2 regions of the Acidovorax sp. LjRoot194 genome follow, and region 2 is predicted to be linked to the other one. Evidence: predicted binding sites of a transcription regulator. Region 2 holds the regulator's gene; the other holds the start of a gene.

Region 1 (11,607 bases), 210 kb from region 2:
GCCTGCCGGATGTGGAGCGGCTGCTGCACGGGAAGCGGCCAGACCGTGCGGCTTTTTCTGAAGCGGGATCGGCTCTGATCGCTGGCGCCCAGGCCCAGGGAAGCGCCCTGGGCAGCAATGCTTTCAAGATTCCGATGGCGCAGCGTGCGGTAGTGCGCGCACTTGAAATGGCCATGGCCAAGCACACCAGCCTGCTTCCGGGCAGAGCGAAGAAAGGGCAAGCCCTGTGAACCCGTCCATCATTCCCGCCACCCAACAGCCGATGGCCGAAGCGGGCACAGGTTATGTCCAGCTTGGCGACTCGCTGTCACGCACCGATGGGCCCTTGAAGGTCACCGGCCAGGCGCTGTATGCGGCAGACCATTTCGTGCAGGGCATGCTCTTTGGCGTGGTGGTCAACAGCACCGTCGCCCGCGGCCGGATCGCCCGCCTGTTGCTGGACCGGGCGAGGGCCGTGTCCGGCGTGCGGGATATCCTGACCCACGAGAACCGTCCGCGGACCCGGTCCATGGATATCTTCTACAAGGACATGACTGCGCCGGGCGGATCGCCGTTCAAGCCGTTGTACAGCGACGCCATCCTGTACAGCGGCCAGCCCATTGCCCTGGTGCTGGCCGACACCTTTGAAGCCGCTCGCGAAGCGTCACAACTCGTGCAGGTGGAGTACGACACCGAGCCGCATGCCACCGATCTGCGCGCGGAAGTCCATCGCGCCCACGAGCCCAAGGGATTCAAGGCCGGGTATGTGCCGCCCCCCAAACCCAAGGGCGACGCAGACGCCGCGTTTGTAGCGGCGCCCGTGAAAATCGATGCCAGCTACTACAGCGGTGCAGAACATCACAACCCCATGGAGATGCACGCAACAACCGTCGTCCGTGGCGACGAAGGGCACCTCACCATCTACGACAAGACGCAGGGATCGCAGAACAGCCGCTGGGTGGTCTCCCGCGTCTTCGGGCTGGGCAAAGACAAAGTCACCGTCAAGAACCCGTTCGTGGGTGGCGCTTTCGGGTCGGGGCTTCGGCCGCAATACAACCTCATTCTTGCGGTCATGGCCTCGCTGCATACCGAGTGCTCGGTACGCGTGGTGCTGACGCGCCAGCAAATGTTCACCTTCGGCCATCGGCCCGAGACCACGCAGCGGGTACGGTTGGCTGCCGACAGTGATGGACGGCTCAGATCGATCATTCATGAGGCCGTTGCAGAGACTTCGCGCCTGGAAGACTACGTCGAAGTCGTCGTCAACTGGTCCGGGCAGCTGTACCGCAGCGACAACGTGCGGCTGGAGTACAAACTCGTCGATCTCGACCGCTTCAGCCCCATCGACATGCGGGCGCCGGGTGCTGCACACGGGGTGCACGCGATCGAGGTGGCCATGGATGAGCTGGCCCACGCGCTCAAGATGGATCCGCTCGCGCTGCGCTTGAGGAACTATGCAGAGTTCGACCCCACCACCGACCTGCCCCATTCCACCAAGGAATTGAAGGCCTGCTACGCGCAGGGCGCCGAGCGCTTTGGCTGGTCTCGCCGCACGCTGGAGCCGCGCTCCATGCGGGACGGCAACGAATTGATCGGCTGGGGCATGGCGACCGGCGTGTGGGACGCCATGCAAATGTTCGCCCGCGCCCGCGCGGTGCTGCATCCCGACGGGCGTCTGGAAGTCAGCAGTGCGGCCAGCGACATCGGCACCGGCACCTACACCGTGATGGCGCAGATTGCAGCCGCCGCCCTGGGGCTGCCAATGGAACACGTGACCTTCAAGCTGGGAGATTCCACCTTGCCCGTGGCGCCCATCGAAGGCGGCTCCTCCCACGTTGCGACAGTCGGCTCGGCTGTCGAAGGGGTCTGCGAGAAGCTGCAGAAAACGCTCTTCAAGATGGCGCGGGGGCTGAAGGGTTCGCCGCTGGCCAAGGCACGTTTTGCAGACGTGGAGTTTGTCCGCGGCGCATTGCGCCTGAAGGGCGTGGCGGGGGCGCATGTCCCGCTTGCCACGGTCCTTGCGTCGATGAGCGCACCGCTGGAGGAGAAGTACTTGATGCTTCCCCACATGCTCAAGCAGCGCAAGTATTCGCGGGCCACGCACTCGGCGGTTTTTTGCGAGGTGCGGGTCGACGAGGAGCTGGGCACGGTGCGCGTGACCCGCGTGGTGAGCGCCATCGCGGCCGGCCGCATCATCAGTGCCAAGACCGCGCGCAGCCAGATCTACGGCGGCGTGGTCTGGGGAATCAGCCAGGCCCTGCATGAAGAGGCGCACTCAGACAACACGCTGGGCCGCTTCATGAACCACAGCTTTGCGGAGTACCACATCCCCGTGCAGGCGGACATCCACGACATCGACGTCATCTTCGTCGACGAGGACGACAGGATCGTGAGCCGCCTGGGCGCCAAAGGCGTGGGCGAGATCGGCCAGGTCGGCGTGGCCGCGGCCATCTGCAACGCCATCTTTCACGCCACCGGAAAGCGCATCCGCAGCACGCCCATGACGCCCGACAAGGTCATGCAACTGTCCGATGCATCGCAACAGACGGATGCGCCCTACAGCCCTTCGCATTCTTGACGTCGTTGCGTGGCCCGTGTGGGTGCCTACCCGCCACACGCTGCTTCGGACAACAGCCTACAAAAATCCTCACGCCACCATTCTTTTCAACCTACCTGAACGATGACGACTTCCATTCCCTCCCTGTCCCCCGACATCCGCCTGTTCGGCAACGTCAATGAGCTCATGCTGTCAGAATTTTTTCGCCAGCAATCGGAAGCAAAAACCAACGGCCCGATCGTGTTCGAGTTGAGCACGTCGGGTGGAGACGCAGAAGTCGGGCGCCGCATCGCCGAAGAGTTGAGGCTGTGGCAACTGGAAGGCAGAGACATCTACTTTCTGGGCAAGACCTATGTGTACTCCGCCGGCGTCACCATCATGTCTGCGATACCCAAAGCCCGGCGCTTCCTGACGCGCGACTGCGAGCTGCTCATCCATGAGCGCAAGATGACCGCCAGCATCACACTGGATGGTGCCTTGAGAAGTTGCAGGGCCAAGGTCAACGACGTGCTGGCAGAGATCGAATCCGGACAGCGCCTGCAAAGCGAGGGTTTCGCGAAGCTGGCGGAGGGGACCTCGCTCACCGCGCAGCAGATCGAGCAGCAGGTGCTGGACAAGGACTGGTACCTGACTGCGCCAGAGGCCGTGGACCGAGCACTGGTGGCTGCGGTCATCTGACATGCGCCACTGCAAGTTCCATGACTGACTGGGTCGACCTCATCCAGTGGCCGGCGTTTGCCGCGTCGGTCTTGGCGGCCTGGCTGGTAGGGTCGCGCGACCAGCACCGTCGCAAGATCGGGTTCTGGGTGTTTCTGGCCAGCAATGTCTTGTGGGTGGGCTGGGGCATTCCGGCGGGTGCCAACGCAGTGATTGCCCTGCAGGTGTGCCTGGCGGCCATGAATGTGCGCGGCCTGTTCAAAGCCGATGACCGTTGAGCGCATGTCCATTGTGTTTGGGAGCGTTCAGCAGTAGCGCCACGGGTCTGGCGTGTAGCGTCAGGCGCGGCGCCCATCGGTATCTGCGCAGAGGCTGCGCGGCAGCGGCCAGACGCCGCGTATTTTCTAGCGGCTGATCGGCAGTCGCGCAGTGAAGCAGGTGCCGCCTTCGACGGTCGAGGTGGCCACCAGCTCACCACCGTGCGCCTTCACGATTTCGGAGCAGATGTACAGCCCGAGTCCCAGGCCTCCGCCAGGCTTGCTGGAGGCGGGGCGCCAATACGGCTGGAAGATTTTCTCAAGGTCCTCGGCCGAAATGCCACCGCCGCGATTGCGCACGGAGATTTCGAGCGTCCCGTTCTCGATGTGCGCATTGACCAGCACCGGTTGCTGCACGTCGCCATGGTGACAGGCGTTGCCCAGCAGATTGGACAGCAGTTGCTGAATGCGCGGCGGGTCACACGCCACGGGTGCATCGACGCGAATCAAGTCCTGTATGACCATCTGGGGATGGGCGGCGCGGGCCTCGTCGACCACCGCGGACAGGGCGTCGGCCAGGTCGACCGCAGATCGGATCTCGACACCGATCCCGGAACCCAGCCGTGCGCGCGCAAAGTCCATCAGGTTGTCGATCAAACCGCTCATGCGGCGTGTGCTGCTACGCAGCCGCTCGGCGAGCTTCTGGTCCTGCGGCTGCGGCCTGCGTGCGAGCAATTCGGCCGTGGTGGCGATGGCCGCGAGCGGGTTGCGCAGATCGTGCCCCAGCACCGCAATGAATTGCTCCCGCAGACCGGCAATCGCCCGCTGCTCGGCCACTTCCTGGTGCGCGGCCTCGTAGGCTTCATCGATCGACAGCTGCAGCGCGATCATGTCCGCCAGCGCCGTGAACATGTTCACCGTGCGGACGTCAGAGACCTGCGCAGGGTTGGGATCGATAGCGCACAGGTTACCGAAATAGGACCCGTCGGGGCGAATGATGGGCACCGAGATGTAGCTCTCGAGCTTGTAGATTCTGGGCGTGTGGTGATCGCGAAAGGTGGGGTCTTCGCTGGCGTGATCAAACGCGATCGGCCGCCGAATTTGCCGGGATTCGTAGCACAGGGTGGTTTTCAGGTCGAGCTGCCCGCCTGGGCCAAGACCGAACTGGATGCGGTCTTCCACCGCACACGCGGTCCAGGTCTCATCGGTCACCCGCGCTATGGCGGCGTATCCCATGCCGGTGTTGTCACACAAAAGCTTCAGCAGGCGAGGAACAATGCTGAGCTTTCCCACGGCAGCAATGTCCCGCGCAATCGCTTCCTCGCTATCCACGGACGGCTCGGAGATAACGGACGTGACCAGGTTCATTGCGATTAATGTACGGTACAGGTCCACCCCGGGCTGTCGGCGAGGTTCCACATCACAAGGGCGGGCCCTGTCCATGGCAACGGAGGGCGCCGGCTGGTAGCACAAAGGCCGAATCCGGGGTGGGGACGCGCGCATTTCGGGGTTTCAAGGCGGGCTGCCCTGCATCCTCTGGTTACCTCTCAGATCGGGCAAATGCCGGCCCCGTCTTGAAACCGCCACAATTGCCCGTATCATTAGCACTCACCCCAGACGAGTGCTAACACGCGTGTCTGCCGGGAATTTTGTAGCGTCTGGTCCGCCGGGCGCTGGAGTCCTCAGCCTTTTTTCACTGACAACAGGAGCATTGCAATGAACCTTCGCCCTCTGCACGATCGCGTGATCGTCAAGCGTATCGAAAGCGAAACCACGACCGCCTCCGGCATCGTGATCCCTGACAACGCCGCTGAAAAGCCCGATCAAGGTGAAGTGCTGGCCGTCGGCCCCGGCAAGAAGAACGACAAGGGCGAAGTACTCGCCCTGAACGTGAAGGTCGGTGACCGCGTTCTGTTCGGCAAGTACTCGGGCCAGACCGTCAAGGTGAACGGCGACGAGCTGCTGGTCATGAAGGAAGACGACCTGTTCGCCGTTGTGGAGAAATAAAGCTACTGCGCAGGCGCCAGGCGTCGTTGCGCGGTGCTCGCAATCCTCACGTACTAGGCAAGTACGTTCCGGTTGCTGCGCTCCGTGCGCCTAGCCTGACACCTGCTCGCTACGCTTTCTTTCACCACAACCCGTTATCCGTTTAAAGAATTTCTGAATTTAGGAGCCAAACATGGCAGCAAAAGACGTAGTTTTCGGCGGCGAAGCCCGCGCACGCATGGTTGAAGGCGTGAACATCCTGGCCAACGCGGTCAAGGTCACCCTGGGCCCCAAGGGTCGCAACGTGGTGCTGGAGCGCTCGTTCGGCGCCCCTACCGTGACCAAGGACGGTGTGTCCGTGGCCAAGGAAATCGAACTCAAGGACAAGCTGCAGAACATGGGCGCCCAGCTCGTGAAGGAAGTGGCCTCCAAGACCAGCGACAACGCTGGTGACGGCACCACCACCGCTACCGTGCTGGCTCAAGCCATCGTGCGCGAAGGCTTCAAGTACGTGGCCGCCGGCATCAACCCGATGGACCTCAAGCGCGGTATCGACAAGGCTGTGACGGCCCTGGTCGCCGAGCTGAAGAAGGCTTCCAAGCCCACGACCACCTCCAAGGAAATCGCCCAGGTCGGTTCGATCTCCGCCAACTCCGACGAAACCATCGGCAAGCTGATCGCTGACGCCATGGACAAGGTCGGCAAGGAAGGCGTGATCACCGTGGAAGACGGCAAGTCCCTCGACTCCGAACTGGACGTCGTGGAAGGCATGCAGTTTGACCGCGGCTACCTGTCGCCCTACTTCATCAACAACCCAGAAAAGCAATCCGCCATTCTGGACAACCCCTTCGTGCTGCTGTTCGACAAGAAGATCAGCAACATCCGCGACCTGCTGCCCACGCTGGAGCAAGTCGCCAAGGCCGGCCGCCCCCTGCTGATCATTGCCGAAGAAGTCGACGGCGAAGCCCTGGCGACGCTGGTGGTCAACACGATCCGCGGCATCCTGAAGGTGGTGGCTGTGAAGGCTCCTGGCTTCGGCGACCGCCGCAAGGCCATGCTGGAAGACATCGCCATCCTGACGGGCGGCAAGGTCATCGCTGAAGAAGTGGGCCTGACCCTCGAGAAGGTGACCCTGGCCGACCTGGGCCAGGCCAAGCGCATCGAAGTGGGCAAGGAAAACACCATCATCATCGACGGCGCTGGCGCAGCTGGCGACATCGAAGCCCGCGTCAAGCAAGTGCGCGTGCAGATCGAAGAAGCCACGTCCGACTACGACCGCGAAAAGCTGCAAGAGCGCGTGGCCAAGCTGGCTGGCGGTGTGGCCGTGATCAAGGTCGGCGCTGCCACCGAAGTCGAAATGAAGGAAAAGAAGGCCCGCGTGGAAGACGCACTGCACGCCACGCGCGCAGCTGTGGAAGAAGGCGTTGTGGCTGGTGGCGGCGTGGCCCTGCTGCGTGCCAAGCAAGCTGTCGGTGACTCGATCAAGGGCGACAACGCTGACCAGGAAGCCGGTATCAAGCTGGTCCTGAAGGCCATCGAAGCGCCCCTGCGCGAAATCGTGAACAACGCCGGCGGCGAAGCCTCGGTGGTGGTGAACGCAGTGTTGGCCGGCAAGGGCAACTACGGCTTCAACGCCTCGAACGACACGTACGGAGACATGCTCGAGCTGGGCATTCTGGACCCCACGAAGGTCACCCGCACGGCCCTGCAGAACGCTGCCTCCGTGGCATCGCTGCTGCTGACGACCGAAGCCATGGTTGCTGAAGCACCCAAGGACGAGGCCGGTGCTGGCGGCGGCATGCCCGACATGGGCGGCATGGGTGGCATGGGCGGCATGGGCATGTAATTGCCCACCGGACCTGCGCGGGGTGGGCCACGATCCTGCCGCGCGCAAGCTTCCACAAAAAACCCCGCAGGCTGCGAAGCCTGCGGGGTTTTTTACTGGGTGGCGCCCTAGGGATGGCACTTCAGGTTGTACTCAGCGCTCCTGCCGTTCGGGCTGGGCCTGTTGAAGCCTTGCGCGGCGCTTCGACAGGCTCGGCGTGAGCGGTTCCACGGCGTGCTAATAGCTACAGATTGATGCGTTGACGTGCTGTGCCAGCGATCAGAACCGGTACGTCGCGCTCAGCACCACGTTGCGCCGGGTGGCCCACCAGCAGTCGCCGCGCGCCAGGCAGGTGCTCATGTACTTCTTGTCGGCCAGGTTGCTGATGTTGAGCGCGTAGCGCCAGTCCTGCGTGTCGTAGGCCAGCAGTGCGTCGACGACGCTGGCGGACGGCACCTCGGGCCCGGTGCGGTCGCGGAACGACGACAGCCAACGGTACCCTGCCCCGACCGAGAAGCCGCGCACATTGCCGACGGCAAATCGGTACACGCCCCACACGGCAGCCTGATGGCGCGGCAGGCCTTCGAGCAGCGGGTCTGCATCGGTGTAGTTGTAGTGGGCGGTCAGATCGAACGCGGTGGCGACGCGGGCCTTGTATTCCAGCTCCAGGCCCTTGTTGCGGGTCTGGCCCACCTGCAGCACGTTCTTGGGGTTGGTGGGGTCGGCCACCTGCTGGTTCTTTTCCTTGAGGTCATACACCGCGGCTGTGAACTGGGTGGAGCTGCCCTCGGGCACGTACTTCACGCCCACCTCGATCTGCTCGCCCTCCAGCGGCTTGAAGCGCTGGCCATAGGCGTTGGTGCCGCTGACCGGGCTGAAGGACTCGGCGTAGCTGATGTAGGGCGTCCAGCCTCCGGCCAGTTGGTACATCACGCCCAGGCGCTTGGTGGTGTCACTGGTGCGGTCATCGGCCGAGCCAGCCAGACCGTTCACGGCGCGGTCGTGGCGCAGGCCCGCGATGAAGATCCAGTTGCCCCACTTCATCTGGTCCTGCACATACAGGCCGCTCTGGCGCTGCACGTTCTCGGGTTTGACGGCCATCGCAGGGTTGATGCGGTTGCCGTACACCGGTGCGAACGCGTCGATGGGCGCGTTGTACGAGTCATCGGCTTCGGTCTTGTTCTCGGTCTGCCGGTTCCAGTCCACGCCCAGCAGCAACTGGTGGCGCACCGCGCCTGTGGTCATGTTGCCTTGCAGGTGCGTATCCACCGCGGCCATGCGGGTGCGCGTGACGTTCTTGCCGTACAGGCGGCCGACCAGGCGCTGGTTGACGGGGTCTATGCGGGGGTCAGAGAAAAAGTCGGCGTAGTGATAGCCGCCCCGGTTCTCGTTGCGCGCCAGGCGCAGGTTCTGGCGCACGGTCCAGGCGTCGTTGAAGCGGTGCTCGAACAGGTAGCCGATGGATTCGCGGTCGGTGTCGTAGTAGTCACCCGGCTCGCCGATGAAGCGGTTGATGGGCAGCTTGCCATTGGGGTTGGGCAGGAGCGTGCCCGACCACGGCAGGAACTGCGCCGTGCTGCCGGTACGGTCTTGCTGCCAGTGGGCCTGCAGGACGAGCGACGTAGCGCCATTGGGGCGCCAGGCGAGCGATGGTGCGATCAGGCGCCGGTCGTTTTTCACGTAGTCGGTTTGGGTGTCCGCATCGCGCGCCACGGCCACCAGCCGGTACGACCATTCGCCGTCTTTGGTGAGCGGGCCCGTCAGGTCGGCCTGCAACTGCTTGCGGTTCCAGCTGCCGAACTGCACGCCCACTTCGCGCTGCGATTCTTGCAGCGGGCGCTTGCTGACCATGTTGACCACGCCGGCCACGGTGCCCGCACCGAACAGCATGCCGGACGGGCCGCGCAGCACTTCCAGGCGCTCCAGCGCGTAGGGGTCGGACGCGATGGTGCTGGTGTAGTAGTTGTAACTCTGGCGCAGGCCGTCGAGGTACGTATCGGGCGAGCTGCCGCGCACCCGAACGCTGTCGGAGCGGCTGTCCAGCCCGTAGGCATCGCTGCGCACCCCGGCTGCGTAGAGCAGTGCCTCCTGAAAGGTCGTGGCGCCCTGGTCCACCAACTGGTCGCGGGTGACCACCGTGACGGACTGCGGGGTTTCCGACAGCGGGGTGTCGGTCTTGGTGGCGGTGGCCGCATTGCGCGCGCGGTAGCCCACCACGGGGGCGGTGGCGGACTCTTTTTCGGCGTTGGCGTCCACGCGCACTTCGGACAATGTGGCTGTGGCGCTTTGTGCCATCACCCCCGCAGGCACGGCACCGAAGGCCAGGGCAATGCCTATGCAGACCGCGGTCGGCCGGTATGGAAATGTCATGATTTCTCGATAATAGAAATAAGAATGATTTCTATTCTAAAAATCAAAACGCCATACTGGTGGCCTTGAGCGCAGGATGTCGTACATCGGCAACATCCGGGCGTCCGTGGCTACAGGCCTTTGCTCCTTATTTGATAGCTATCAGCGCTTTTCTATCAAGCGGCAGGCCCTTTTTTGCTGCTTTTTCACCCCATTGCCCGTTGCCCCAGCGCGGCGGGCGGCCTGCGGATCGCCCCTGGCCCGGGACCGCGCGGCCCGCAGCCGCCAACAAAAAGCCCGCTGACCGTGAGGACAGCGGGCTGCGAAAGCAGGCCCTGAGCCCGCCGCCTGAAGAGATCAGCCTTCGCTCGGCTGCGCCCACCAGAACAGCAGCAGAAAGAAGCCGATACCGGTCAGCAACAGCAGTTGCCACCAGCCACTGCGGCCGATGTCGTGCAGGCGGCGCGTACCCACGGCCAGCGCAGGCAGCAGCAGCGCGATGGACACAATGCCCGAGACCACGTCACCCAGAAAGCTGGCCACGACCACCGCCAGAATCTGGGCCAGGAAAAACCACCAGAACTCGGAACGCACAGCGCGCCCAGAAAAAGTGGCGTACTGGGTGAGGCAGCTTTTGACAGCCGAAACAAAATCCATAGTGAACTCCCTCTCTTGGAAACATGAACGTCTGGGAGCATTCGCATGCATCGCTGCAGCGTCTGCGGGCGCTTGACGCTCGGCGCTTCACGCATTGAAGAATGCAAAGGCTCCCTCTTGTGTGGGGCCCGAAGCCCCTGCGCATGATAGGAGGAAGCGGCGTGCTTCCGCCACGCGCCCACTCGCCGCGTACATGACCACGCCTCAGGCGGCGCACTATGTCACATGGATCGCTAATTTTTTGATAGCTATTGGCGCTGATACGACAAGCTCTAGCAGCGCATCGGGGCTGATATTGCCCCGACATCCGCTGGATTCAGGCCGCCTTGCGCAAGCCTTGCGTTTCGCGCGCCAACTGCGTGATGCGCGCCCAGTCGCCCGCGCGCACGGCGTCGATGGGCGTGAGCCACGAGCCGCCCACGCAGCGCACATTGGGCAGCGCCAGGTAGTGGGACGCAGTGGCGTTGGTGATGCCACCCGTGGGGCAAAAACTCACCGCACCGAACGGGCTGACCCAGGACTTGAGCAGCGGAATGCCGCCCACCGCCTCGGCCGGGAACAGCTTCAAAAACGAGAACCCATCGGCCAGCGCCGCCATGATCTCGCCCGAAGTGGCCACGCCCGGCAGCAGCGGCAGGTTCAGGCCCTTGCAGGCACTGCCCACGGCCGAGGTGTAGCCGGGGCTCACGGCAAAGCGGGCGCCGGCCTCACTCGCGCGGCGCGCGTCGTCGGCGTTGAGCACCGTGCCCACGCCCACCACGGCGTCGGGCAGATTGCGGGCGATGGTCTCGATGGCCGGCAGGCCGGCAGCGGTGCGCAGCGTCACCTCCAGTACCTTCACGCCACCGGCGAGCAAGGCTTCGGCCAGCGGCAACGCGTCTTCCACGCGGTCGATCACGATGACGGGGATGACGGGGCCATGGCTGGCGATATCAAGCGGATTCATGGTTTTTCCTTGTGACTGTGTGCCGAAAGCGGCGGATGAAACTGGCGCGACGCCCTACCAGGGCCACCGTGGAACTGGCTCTGCCAGGCCACCGGTGGCTTTCCCTTTGGGGCAGGCGCGAAGCGGCTCAGGGCGAGACCATTACAGCCAAGTGCAGGCGCCCTGCTCGGCTCCGCCCGCATGGCGGCGGAAGTTGGTGAAGAGTTCGCGGCCGAAGCCGACCTGCGAGGCCGCGTTGTACGGTGCCGGCACGCGTGCCGCCCAGGTGGCCTCGTCGACCAGCACGTCGAGCGTACCGGCCACGGCGTCCACCCGCACGATGTCGCCGTCCAGCACCTTGGCCAGCGGGCCGCCGGCCAGCGCCTCGGGCGTCACGTGGATGGCGGCGGGCACC
Region 2 (11,607 bases):
GCAACAAGCCCGCCGTGACCGCCCTGCGCGAAATCGCCGAAGGCAAAGTGGGTCTGGAGATGCTCAAGAAGGTTCCTGGTTGAGGTTTCTGCCGGGCCGCGCCCGCAAAAAGCACCGCGCCAGCGGTGCTTTTTTTTGCGCCGAACTCGCCGGGTGCGCTCCCGCGCTACATTAAAGGCATGAACGCGGTGCTCAACTCACCTTCTGCAACGCAGCCCCGGCCTGGCGATTCGCCCTCGGCAGGGACACTCTCGGCAGCTGCAGCGGCGGCCAATGCAGCTGCGGCCAGCTTTGCCGCGCTGACCGACAGCCTGGACTACCTGGACGCCACCAGCATCGAGCAGGTGCGCCAGGCCTACCGGTTTGCCGACGAGGCCCACCTAGGCCAGTTGCGCAACAGCGGCGAGCCCTACATCACGCACCCGATTGCCGTGGCCGCCCAGTGCGCCAGCTGGAAGCTCGATGCGCAGGCGCTCATGGCAGCGCTGCTGCACGACGCCATGGAAGACTGCGGCGTCACCAAGGCGGACCTCATCGACCGCTTCGGCGCACCGGTGGCAGAACTGGTGGACGGACTCACCAAGCTGGACAAGCTGCAGTTCAACACCCGCGAAGAAAACCAGGCCGAATCCTTCCGCAAGATGCTGCTGGCCATGGCCCGCGACGTCCGAGTCATTCTGATCAAGCTGGCCGACCGCACGCACAACATGCGCACGCTGTCGGACATGCCGCGCAGCAAATGGGGCCGCATCTCGTCGGAAACGCTGGAGATCTACGCACCCATCGCCCACCGCCTGGGCCTGAACCAGACCTACCGCGAGCTGCAGGACCTGTCGTTCCGCCACCTGCACCCCTGGCGCTACGCCACGCTGTCCAAGGCGGTCAACAAGTCGCGCAACCGCCGCCGCGACCTGGTGCAGCGGGTGCAGACCGAGGTCGATGCCGCCTTCTCCAAGATCGGCATGCAGGTGCGCTTGGCCGGCCGCGAGAAGACCCTGTACGCCATCTACCAGAAGATGGACCTCAAACACCTGAGCTTTGCCCAGGTGACGGACATCTACGGTTTCCGCGTGATCGTGCCCACGGTGACAGACTGCTACACCGCACTGGGTGTGCTGCACCAGATGTACAAGCCCGTGCCGGGCAAGTTCAAGGACCACATCGCGATTGCGAAGCTCAACGGCTACCAGTCGCTGCACACCACCCTGGTAGGCCCCTCGGGCGTGAACATCGAGTTCCAGATGCGCACCGACGAGATGCACGTCATTGCCGAAGCCGGCGTGGCAGCGCACTGGCTGTACAAGGCACAGGATGGCGACGGCACGTCTGCCGAGCGCCTGGGTACCAAGTGGCTGCAGTCGCTGCTCGACATCCAGAACGAAACCCGCGACGCGGCGGAGTTCTGGGACCACGTGAAGGTCGACCTGTTCCCCGACGCGGTGTACGTCTTCACGCCCAAGAGCCAGATCATGGCCTTGCCGCGTGGCGCCACGGTGGTCGACTTTGCGTATGCCATCCACAGCAATGTGGGCGACCGCACCACGGCCGCCAAGATCAACAACGAGCAGGTACCCCTGCGCACCGAGCTCAAGAACGGCGATGTGGTGGAAGTCATCACCGCGCCAGTGTCCACGCCCAACCCGGCGTGGCTGGGTTTTGTCCGCACCGGCCGCGCACGCTCGAAAATCCGGCACTACCTCAAGACCCTGGCCCAGACTGAATCCGAAGGCTTGGGCGAAAAACTGCTGACCCAGGCCATCCGCGCCGAGGGGCTGGAGCAACTGCCACCGGTGTCTGCAGAAACACAACCCCTGTGGGACAAGCTGCTGCGCTTTACCGGCAACCGGACCCGCAGCGAGCTCATGACCGACCTGGGCCTGGGCAAACGCATCGCCAGCATCGTGGCCAAGCGGCTGATGGTGCTGATGTCCGAACACGGCCACCGCCCAGACGCCCTGCTCATGACGCGGGAGCGCTACACGTCCCACGAGACACTGTCGCAAGGCGCGGTGACCCTGGACGGCAGCGAAAACGCCTCGGTGCAATATGCGACCTGCTGCCGCCCTGTGCCGGGAGACAGCATCGTCGGCTACCTGGGCCGTGGCGAGGGCCTGGTCGTCCACAACGCGCATTGCACCGTGGCCAAACGGCTGCAGCACAAGGACAGCGAGCGGTTCATTGCGGTGGACTGGTCTGACGAGCCCACGCGCATGTTCGAAACCGGCGTCGTCGTGACCGTTACCAACGGCAAAGGCGTGCTCGCCCGCGTGGCCGCAGAACTGGCCAGCTCGGAAGCCGACATCACCCATGTGGACATGGATGACGAGGCAGCCCTGGACACCACGGACTTGCGCTTCATCGTGGCAGTGCGCGACCAGATCCACCTCGAAACTGCGCTGCGCAACTTGCGGCGCACGCAGGCCGTCATTCGCGCCGTTCGCATCACGCCGCAGGCAGCCTGAGCGGGCGCCAGCGCTGCGCTGTGCGCCGCATCAGCGTCAACTGGTGTGAGGTGGAGCTAGTGAGCGAACGATCGAATTGACGTGACCTGAAGTGACGTAACGATGCCGCGCTGTTGATGCTGCTAGCCGGCGGCTTCGATGCGCTGGGGGTACTGCACCGCCACCACTTCAAGGCTTCGCACGCCACCGGGCGTAGGCAGCTGCACCTCATCCCCCACCCGTGCCTTCAAGAGCGCACGCGCCACCGGCGAGATCCAGCTCACCTGCGACTCGCGGCTGTCCGCCTCGTCGATGCCCATGATGGTGATCGTGCGCTCAACCCCTTCGTCATCGATGTAAGTGACTGTGGCGCCGAAGAACACCTGGTCGCTGCCCACGTGCAGGCTGGGGTCCACCACCTCGGCAATCTCGAGCCGCCTGGTGAGAAAGCGAATGCGCCGGTCGATCTCTCGCAAACGTTTTTTGCCGTAGAGATAGTCGCCGTTTTCAGACCGATCCCCGTTGCTGGCAGCCCAGTGCACGGCCTCCACCACTTTGGGGCGCTCGTTGTCGATCAGGTCCAGCAACTCATCCCGCAGCCGCGCATATCCGGCCGGGGTGATGTAGTTCTTGCCGCCAGCGGGTAACGCTGGCAGTACCAACTCGTCGTCATCGGACGCATCGGTTTCTTTGGTAAAGGCCTTGCTCATCGCAGATCTCCCCTGTCAGCGAGAAACGCTGGGACAAATGAAAAAGCCTGCAATCTTGCGATTGCAGGCTTTAAACATTGGTGCGGCTGGCAGGAATCGAACCCACGACCCCTTGGTTCGTAGCCAAGTACTCTATCCAGCTGAGCTACAGCCGCTAAGCTTTGAATTATAGCATGATTTCTTGGCGGCCCTTGAAAATCATCATTTTCTTGCTGACCCTTGCTGCTAGCAGCACATCAACAAAAGCACAATTCAGCGCAAGCCGAGATTGTAATGCACTGCAGCACGTCCAAAAGGAAAACGGGCTGAAGCCGGCAAGAAAAATGGCTTTGATCTGCAAACACCGCCCACGCATCGATGGTGGATGGTGGTGGTAGGGCGTGTTGGACTTGAACCAACGACCAAAGGATTATGAGTCCTCTGCTCTAACCAACTGAGCTAACGCCCCAAGCCATGCTCCTGCGCTGCATACACAACGGGGCAAGCGCCGTATTGTAGGGGCTTACTTGCGGTGGCTGAGCGCGTTGGACACCAGCTTGGAGGTGATGTCCACGATCTGGATCATCCGGTCGTACGGCATGCGCGTAGGGCCGATCACGCCGAGCGTGCCGACCACCTTGCCGTCCACTTCGTAGGGCGAGCTGACTATCGACAGTTCTTCGAACGGCACCACGTGGCTCTCGCCGCCGATGTAGATCCGCACGCCTTCTGCCTGGCTGGAGATGTCCAGCAGACGCAGGATCTGGGTCTTCTGCTCGAAGAGATCGAAGGCCCGCCGCAGGTTGCCCATGTCGCTGGAAAAATCGCTCACGGCCAGCAGGTTGCGCTCGCCGGATATCACCACCTCGTCCTGCGCCGCCGACATGGCTTCGGAACCCACATTCACCGCGGCCTGCATGAGCGATGCGATTTCGCCCCGCAGCGCATCCACCTCGGACTTCAGGCGTTCGCGCACCTGCTCCATGGCCAGGCCCGCGTAGTGAGCATTCAAGAAATTCGAGGTCTCTATCAGCTGCGATGCGGAGTAGTCGACCTCGGTAAAGATCACGCGGTTTTGCACATCCCCTTCCGGCGACACGATGATCACCAGAAAGCGCCGTTCTGACAGCTTCAAAAACTCGATGTGCCGAAAAACAGAGGTGCGCCTGGGCGCCATGACCACGCCGACAAACTGCGACAGGTTGGACAGCAGCTGTGCCGCGTTGGCGATGACCTTCTGAGGCTGCTCCGGCGCGAGCTGCGCGGGCATGAATGAGTCGCGCTGCACGGTAAGCATCGTGTCCACAAACAGCCGGTAGCCCCGCGCAGTAGGAATGCGTCCGGCAGAGGTGTGCGGGCTGGCGATCAAGCCCAGCTCCTCCAGGTCGGCCATCACGTTGCGGATGGTCGCGGGCGACAGGTCCAGCCCCGACGCGCGCGACAGAGTTCTTGAGCCCACGGGCTGCCCGTCGGCGATGTAACGCTCGACCAGGGCTTTGAGCAACAACTTGGCACGGTCATCGAGCATGGAATGATTTTAATGATGTAATTTCGTGATGACCTCCAATTTCCGCCATGTCGCCCTCATAGGCAAGTACCAGGCTTCATCAGCGGGCTCTGCAGGCGACACTTCGCGCCAGGCACTCGAAGGTATCGCTCACTTTTTAGAACAGCAGGGCTGCGAAGTGGCCCTCGAAGCCGAGACTGCCAGCAACATGGGCCTGGCGCACTACCCAGCACTCACTGTAGACGAGATAGGCGCCCAGTGCGACCTGGGCCTGGTGGTGGGGGGCGACGGCACCATGCTGGGCATCGGTCGCCGGCTGGCCCGCTTCGGCACGCCGCTGATCGGCATCAACCAGGGGCGCCTGGGTTTCATCACCGATATTCCTTTCGATGCCTATCAGGCCACGCTGGCGCCCATGCTGCGGGGCGAATACGAAGAGGACCTCAGGCCGCTCATGCACGCCAGGGTCGTGCGCGATGAAAGAGTGGTGTTCGAGGCGCTGGCGATGAACGACGTGGTCGTCAACCGCGGGGCCACATCGGGCATGGTGGAGTTGCGCGTCGAGGTGGGCGGGCGCTTTGTGGCCAACCAGCGTGCCGACGGGCTCATCATCGCGTCACCCACCGGGTCGACGGCGTATTCGCTGTCCGCCGGCGGACCAATGCTCCACCCTTCCATTCCGGGCTGGGTGCTCGTGCCCATCGCGCCCCACACCTTGTCCAACCGACCCATTGTGCTGTCGGATGCCACCGAGGTGGCCGTCGAGGTGGTCAGCGGCCGGGATGTCAGCGCCAACTTTGACATGCAGTCGCTGGCATCGCTGCTGCACGGCGACCGCATTCTGGTCAAACGCTCAGAGCACTGCGTGCGGTTTCTGCATCCTTTGGGCTGGAACTACTTTGCCACCCTGCGCAAGAAGCTGCGCTGGAACGAAGGAGGCTCCTGACCATGGCGCTGCGACGCATCACCCTGCGTGACTTTGTCATCGTGGAGTCGCTGGAGCTGGAACTGAGCCCCGGGTTCACTGTGCTGACCGGTGAGACCGGTGCAGGCAAGTCCATCCTCATCGACGCGCTGCAGCTCGTGCTGGGCTCGCGCGCAGATGCCGGCACGGTTCGAGAAGGCGCGACCAAGGCGGACCTTTGCGCCGAATTCGACAACCCTGCCCACATCGCGCCCTGGCTGGAAGATGCTGGTTTCGAGACCGACGGGCCGTTGCTCTTGCGCCGCACCATCGATGTGCAGGGCAAGAGCCGCGCCTGGATCAACGGCACGCCCGCCACAGCGGCGCAGTTGCGCTCGCTGGGAGACTTGCTGCTGGACATCCACGGTCAACACGCCTGGCAAAGCCTGACCCGGCCGGACTCCGTGCGCGGGCGGCTGGATGCGTTCGCAGGGCTGAACAGCGCCGACACGTCGACGCGCTGGACGCGGTGGCGTACCGATCAAAAAACTCTGGAGCAGGCCCGTCAGGCCCAAGCCAACTTGCAGCAGGAACGCGAACGGCTGCAATGGCAGATCGGCGAGGTGGATAAGCTCTCGCCCGCCGATGGCGAATGGGAAGAACTCGACGCCCAGCACAAGCGCCTGTCGCATGCCCAGGCCTTGCTGGACGGTGCCGAGGGTGCGCTGCATGCGCTGCAGGACGACGACACGGGCGCACTGGCCGGCATTGGCCGTGCCCATGCACTGCTGCATGGGCAGGAACATATCGAGCCCGAGTTCGCAAGCCTTGCCGATATCCTGGCATCGAGCCTCGCCCAGGCGAGCGACGTGGCCCACTCGCTGCAGCTGTACCTGCGGCACGCAGAAATCGACCCGCAGCGTCTGGCAGAGCTCGACACGCGCATCTCGCAATGGATGACGCTCGCGCGCCGGTACAAGCGCACACCCGCTGAGCTTCCGGCGTTGCTGAGGGGCTGGAAGGGCGAGATGCAGCAGCTGGATGCCGCGACCGATCTGGAGCGCCTGGAAGCGGCCGAAGCCGCCAGTGCAAAGGCCTATCAGGCGGCGGCCCGCGCCTTGTCGCTGGGGCGGGCCAAGGCGGCGCCCAAGCTGTCTCTGGCCATTACGCAGGCCATGCAGGGGCTGGGCATGGAAGGCGGCAAGTTCGAAGTCTCCGTGAGCAAGTCGGCAGAGCCGTCGTCCCACGGCATCGACGATGTGGTGTTTCTGGTGGCGGGACACCCCGGCATGACGCCCAAGCCGATTGGCAAGGTGGCCTCGGGCGGGGAGCTGTCGCGGATCTCGCTGGCGATCTCCGTGACGACCAGTGAACTCGGGCTGGCGCCCACGCTGATTTTTGACGAGGTGGACTCGGGTGTGGGCGGGGCCGTGGCCGAAACCGTGGGCAGGCTCATGCAGCAACTGGGGAGCGATCGCCAGGTGCTGGCCGTCACCCACCTGCCGCAGGTGGCCGCCTGCGCCCACCACCACCTCAAGGTCGCCAAGCGCAAGAGCCCGGACGGAACGACGAGCTCGGTGGTCGCCGTGCAGGGCACAACCCGTGTGGCGGAGATTGCGCGCATGCTGGGCGGTGAAAAATCCACCGATGCATCCCTGAATCACGCCCGCGAGATGCTGGACCTGGCGACCGCCGCAGCGCCCCAGGAAAGGGCCCGCTGATGGCGTTGGAAATCGTCCTGATCACCGGCATGTCGGGCTCCGGCAAGTCCGTGGCCCTGCACGCGCTGGAAGATGCCGGGTACTACTGCGTCGACAATTTGCCCCCTGAGTTGCTCCCCGCATTCGTCGCCCTGGAACACCACCACCACGGCCACCGCCTGGCCATCGCCATGGATGTGCGCAGTGCCACATCGTTGCACCAGGTCCCGCAGGAGCTGGCCCGGCTGCGCAGCCAGGGCGTATCAGTGCAATCCATCTTTCTGGATGCCACCATCGACACGCTGGTGCGGCGCTTTTCCGAGACGCGGCGGCGCCACCCGTTGTCGCACGCAGACCTGCAGCAAGGACGCAAGGCACTGGTGCAGATCATCGAGGAGGAGCGCGAGCTTCTGGCCGAGTTGCGCGATCAGTCGCACGTGATAGACACCAGCACCATCAGGTCATCGCAGCTGCAAAGCTACGTGAAGGGACTGATGACCACGACGCACGGTCAACTGACCCTCGTCTTTCAGTCCTTTGCATTCAAGCGCGGCATACCGATGGATGCGGACTACGTGTTCGACGTGCGCATGCTACCCAACCCGCACTACGAGCCTGCGCTGCGCGAACTGACGGGCCTGGATGAGCCTGTCGCGCGCTTCTTGCGCCAACAGACAGAGGTGTCGTTGATGCAGACGCACATCGAGCAGTTCCTGGCGCATTGGCTGGAGTTCCTGGACCGCAACCACCGCAGCTACGTCACGGTGGCCATCGGCTGCACCGGGGGCCAGCACCGCTCCGTGTACCTGGTGGAAAGGCTTGCGGAGGTGTTCAGCGACCGATGGACTGCCCTGCGCAGGCACCGTGAGCTGGACGGTCGCTGACACGCGGCGACCCGAGCGTCTTCATGCCTGCCTGCCCCGACCTCACCACAGCGAGGCTTGGGTCGTATCCAGCAGCTTGCGAATGGGCGCAGGCAGCCCGACGGAACTCCACTGGCCAGCGCCGAGCCATTCGCCGTCGTCCATCGGCTGGGACGTCCCCACGCCAGTGACCAGCACAGGATGCAGGTGCAAATCGCGGTGCGTCAGCACATGAACGAAGGGCTGCAACTCCTGCACCGACACGCCGCGGAAAGCCTGCAAGGTCTGCACACACCGATGCAACGACGCACTGTCTTCAAAAATGGGAACGCAGTGCATGCCCGCCCATATGCCAGCCCCCGGACGCCGCTGCAGCCACACCTGCCCTTGCGGGTTTCTGAGCACCAGCAACTGCCAGGATTCAGAACGGCGCGAAAGCTTGCGGGTCTTGACCGGGTAGCGCTCCGGATCGCCGTTCTTGAAAGCCACGCAGACTTGGTTCAACGGGCACACCTCGCAGCGCGGCGCCCGCGGCACACACACCGTGGCCCCGAGGTCCATCAACCCCTGCGTGTAGCGAGGCATGGCGTTCACAAGATCACGGTCAGGGAGCAGCGCCTGGGCATGCTCCCACAGCACACGCTCGTTCTTGGCGGACGCCAGATCTGCATCGAACCCCAACAGCCGGGTCAACACCCTGCGCACGTTGGCGTCCAGGATCGGGACACGTTCTGAAAAGCAGAAAGCGGCAATGGCCCCCGCGGTGGATCGGCCGATGCCAGGCAAGGTGGCCAGCACTTCCGCCGTACGGGGAAACGCCCCGCCATGCTCCAGCATCACCTGCTGCGCACAGCGGTGCAGGTTGCGGGCGCGGGTGTAGTAGCCCAGGCCGCTCCACAGGCCCATGACCTCGTCCTGCGGCGCGGCAGCCAGCGCAGCGACATCCGGAAAGCGGGCCAGGAACCGCGCGTAGTAATCCAGCACCGTGCTGACCTGGGTCTGCTGCAGCATGATTTCCGACAACCACACCCGGTACGGATCGCGGGTTTGCTGCCACGGAAGATGATTGCGGCCACTGGCCATTTGCCAAGCGACTACGCGCTCGGCAACGCTACCGCCCAGTTCCTCACTCATGCCGATAAAAGTTGCTTGTCGGCATCCAGGGTTTCGACGGCGGGGGGCGCGACCAGCTTGGACGTCAGTTCGTGGAGCTTTTGCTCCAGCTGGCCCAGCTCTTCTTCACCCGCTTCGATCTCGGAAATGCGTTCGACCAGTCCGCTGGCAGCCTGCTGGATACGGTCTACCGCTTCCATGCGACGTGCAAAACTGCGGCGGCGCTCGCGCAGTTGGGCATCCAGTTGCGCGGTGGCCGACTTGCTCCACAGTTCCAGGTCATTGGCCGCGGACTCGTAGACCGTGCGCAAGCGCATGGCCAGCGCACGCACCAATCGTTCTGCAAATTCGGGCTGTGCCAACTTTAGGGCATTGCCCATGCCGAGGTACTGCAGGTGGCTCTGTTCGATCTGGTGAAGATCGTGCGTGAAATGCTCCAACTGCGGCGGGGGCGGCACCTGCAGCGAAAATCCGAACTCGGCATTCAACTGCCGGAAAGTCCCGCCCAGCATGGCCTGAATTTCAGTGCCAGACGCCTGGGCCTTGTCCATCGTGCTGCGCAACTTGTCGAAGGTCTGGACGTATATTTTCTTGACGCCCAGCTTGAGCCCTTTTTGCTGCAACGTCTGCGCCAGCTCGGACAGCTCGCCCTTCAGCGACTTGGCGCCCAGCTGCTGGAACACATCACGCAACAGCTTGAGGTGCACAGCCCGCACGGCCTGGATCTTGGAGGTGCTCAGGTCGAATTCGCGCTGCTCCTGCTCGATACGCTGGCGCATCGACTCGATCACCGACGCGTTCTTGCCGCGCAGGCTGCGCAGCTCGGCCATCTGGTCATCGAGGTCACGGCGGCGGATGTTGATGACCCGCGACGTCTCGGTGCGCAAATTGGCCACGCCATGGGCCACGGCAGACCGCAAGATGGATTGCCGCTGGCCCATGATGCCTTTGGCCAACGCCTCCTCCAACACCGGAAGGCCGCTGGTTTCCAGCAACAGGTCGTCGGCCGTGATCTTGGCCACCAGGCCCTTCTGCGCGGAGACAGGCACCACTCTTTCCAGCGGCACGCCGAGCATCTCGGCAGACGTCTGGCACTGGCGCTCTATCTGGGCCTGTACCTGCTCGGCGGAATTGAGCGTGTCCCACAAGGTGTCGATCTTGTTCAGCACCACGAGGCGCGCGTCCATGCTGTCGGCAGAGATGGCCAGGTGCTCGCGCCAGATCGACAGATCGGACCGCGTCACGCCGGTGTCCGCACTCAGGATGAACACCACCGCATGGGCCTGGGGAATCAGGTTGACGGTCAGCTCCGGCTCGGCGCCCACGGCATTCAAACCTGGCGTATCGAGGATGACCAGGCCCTGCTTGAGCAGCGGATGCGGAATATTGATGATGGCGTGGCGCCACATCGGCACTTCCACCATGCCGTGGGCGTCCGGGACGGGGTTCTCGTCGACCAGGTCGTCGTGCCAGAAGCCCAGCGCCCGTGCGTTGTCCAGGCTGACCTTGCGCACTTCGGCCACTTTTTCCAGCGCCTTGGCGATCTGGTCGGCATTGCCGACATCCAGCCGTATCTCGTGCCAACGCTCCGGCTTCATCCGCCATTCTGCAAGGCTTTGCACCTGCAGCCGGGTTTCGATGGGCAACAGCCGCAGGCTCGGGGGCACATTGGCTTCATACCCCAGCTCCGTGGGGCACATGGTGGTGCGCCCGGCGCTGGCCGGCATGATGCGCCGGCCGTAGTCGGCGAAGAAGATGGCGTTGATCAGCTCGGACTTGCCACGCGAGAACTCCGCGACAAAAGCCACCATGACCTTGTCGCTGCGAACCTGTTCTTCCAGCCTGTGCAGGCGCTCGCGCACCGCCGAGTCCATGAGGTCATGCGAAGACATCCAGTCGCCCAGCCGCTTGAGCTGCTGGGCGAATTCACGTCTCCAGACGCCATGCTGGTCGAACTGTTCGTTGAATGAGGGTCCCACTGTGCTCCCGGAGATATCTATATATAGGGCCTACGAAGCAGGCATGCACAAAATATAGCATTGACCGTCCACAGACTGTGCTGAAGTGCGAAGTTCGGGCTCCGCAATCTTCATGTGCGTTGGCATTGCGCGCAGAAGTAAGTGCTTCGCTGACCCTGGCGCAGCAGCCTGATGGGGGTGCTGCAGACATGGCAAGCCGCCCCCTCGCGCCCATAGACATTGGCCTGCGTTTGAAAATGCCCGGCCATGCCGTCGGCGCTGGAAAAGTCGCGCAGCGTGCTGCCGCCCATTTCCACCGCCCTGGCCAGCACCGTCACGATGGCTTCGTGCAACTTGCGCACCCTGGCCGGGCCTATGCGCGCCGCAACCGTGGTGGGGCGGATGCCTGCCAGAAACAGCACCTCGGATGCA

What was found. The regulator HrcA, encoded in region 2, represses chaperone genes, less so after heat shock. The targets are predictions, from matches to a motif close to TTAGCACTCNNNNNNNNNGAGTGCTAA.
Region 1: a site for HrcA is predicted at 5,052-5,078, ahead of ACSQ3N_RS05095 (co-chaperone GroES). Genes of this name have one in related genera too.

The regions. Positions count from the first base shown of each region.
Region 1 is NZ_CAXUQB020000001.1:1,103,126-1,114,732, reverse strand. It holds gene ACSQ3N_RS05120 (FAD binding domain-containing protein) at 1-230, shown strand, start outside; gene ACSQ3N_RS05115 (xanthine dehydrogenase family protein molybdopterin-binding subunit) at 263-2,557, shown strand; gene ACSQ3N_RS05110 (ATP-dependent Clp protease proteolytic subunit) at 2,660-3,214, shown strand; gene ACSQ3N_RS05105 (hypothetical protein) at 3,235-3,471, shown strand; gene ACSQ3N_RS05100 (sensor histidine kinase) at 3,598-4,818, opposite strand; gene ACSQ3N_RS05095 (co-chaperone GroES) at 5,167-5,457, shown strand; gene groL (chaperonin GroEL) at 5,630-7,282, shown strand; gene ACSQ3N_RS05085 (TonB-dependent siderophore receptor) at 7,541-9,631, opposite strand; gene ACSQ3N_RS05080 (DUF805 domain-containing protein) at 9,968-10,267, opposite strand; gene eda (bifunctional 4-hydroxy-2-oxoglutarate aldolase/2-dehydro-3-deoxy-phosphogluconate aldolase) at 10,584-11,213, opposite strand; gene edd (phosphogluconate dehydratase) at 11,355-11,607, opposite strand, start outside.
Region 2 is NZ_CAXUQB020000001.1:1,317,667-1,329,273, reverse strand. It holds gene rpoZ (DNA-directed RNA polymerase subunit omega) at 1-83, shown strand, start outside; gene ACSQ3N_RS06125 (RelA/SpoT family protein) at 180-2,462, shown strand; gene greB (transcription elongation factor GreB) at 2,585-3,151, opposite strand; tRNA gene ACSQ3N_RS06115 (tRNA-Arg) at 3,230-3,306, opposite strand; tRNA gene ACSQ3N_RS06110 (tRNA-Ile) at 3,523-3,599, opposite strand; gene hrcA (heat-inducible transcriptional repressor HrcA) at 3,654-4,658, opposite strand; gene ACSQ3N_RS06100 (NAD kinase) at 4,687-5,583, shown strand; gene recN (DNA repair protein RecN) at 5,586-7,262, shown strand; gene rapZ (RNase adapter RapZ) at 7,262-8,125, shown strand; gene mutY (A/G-specific adenine glycosylase) at 8,168-9,238, opposite strand; gene ACSQ3N_RS06080 (dynamin family protein) at 9,235-11,196, opposite strand; gene mutM (bifunctional DNA-formamidopyrimidine glycosylase/DNA-(apurinic or apyrimidinic site) lyase) at 11,307-11,607, opposite strand, start outside.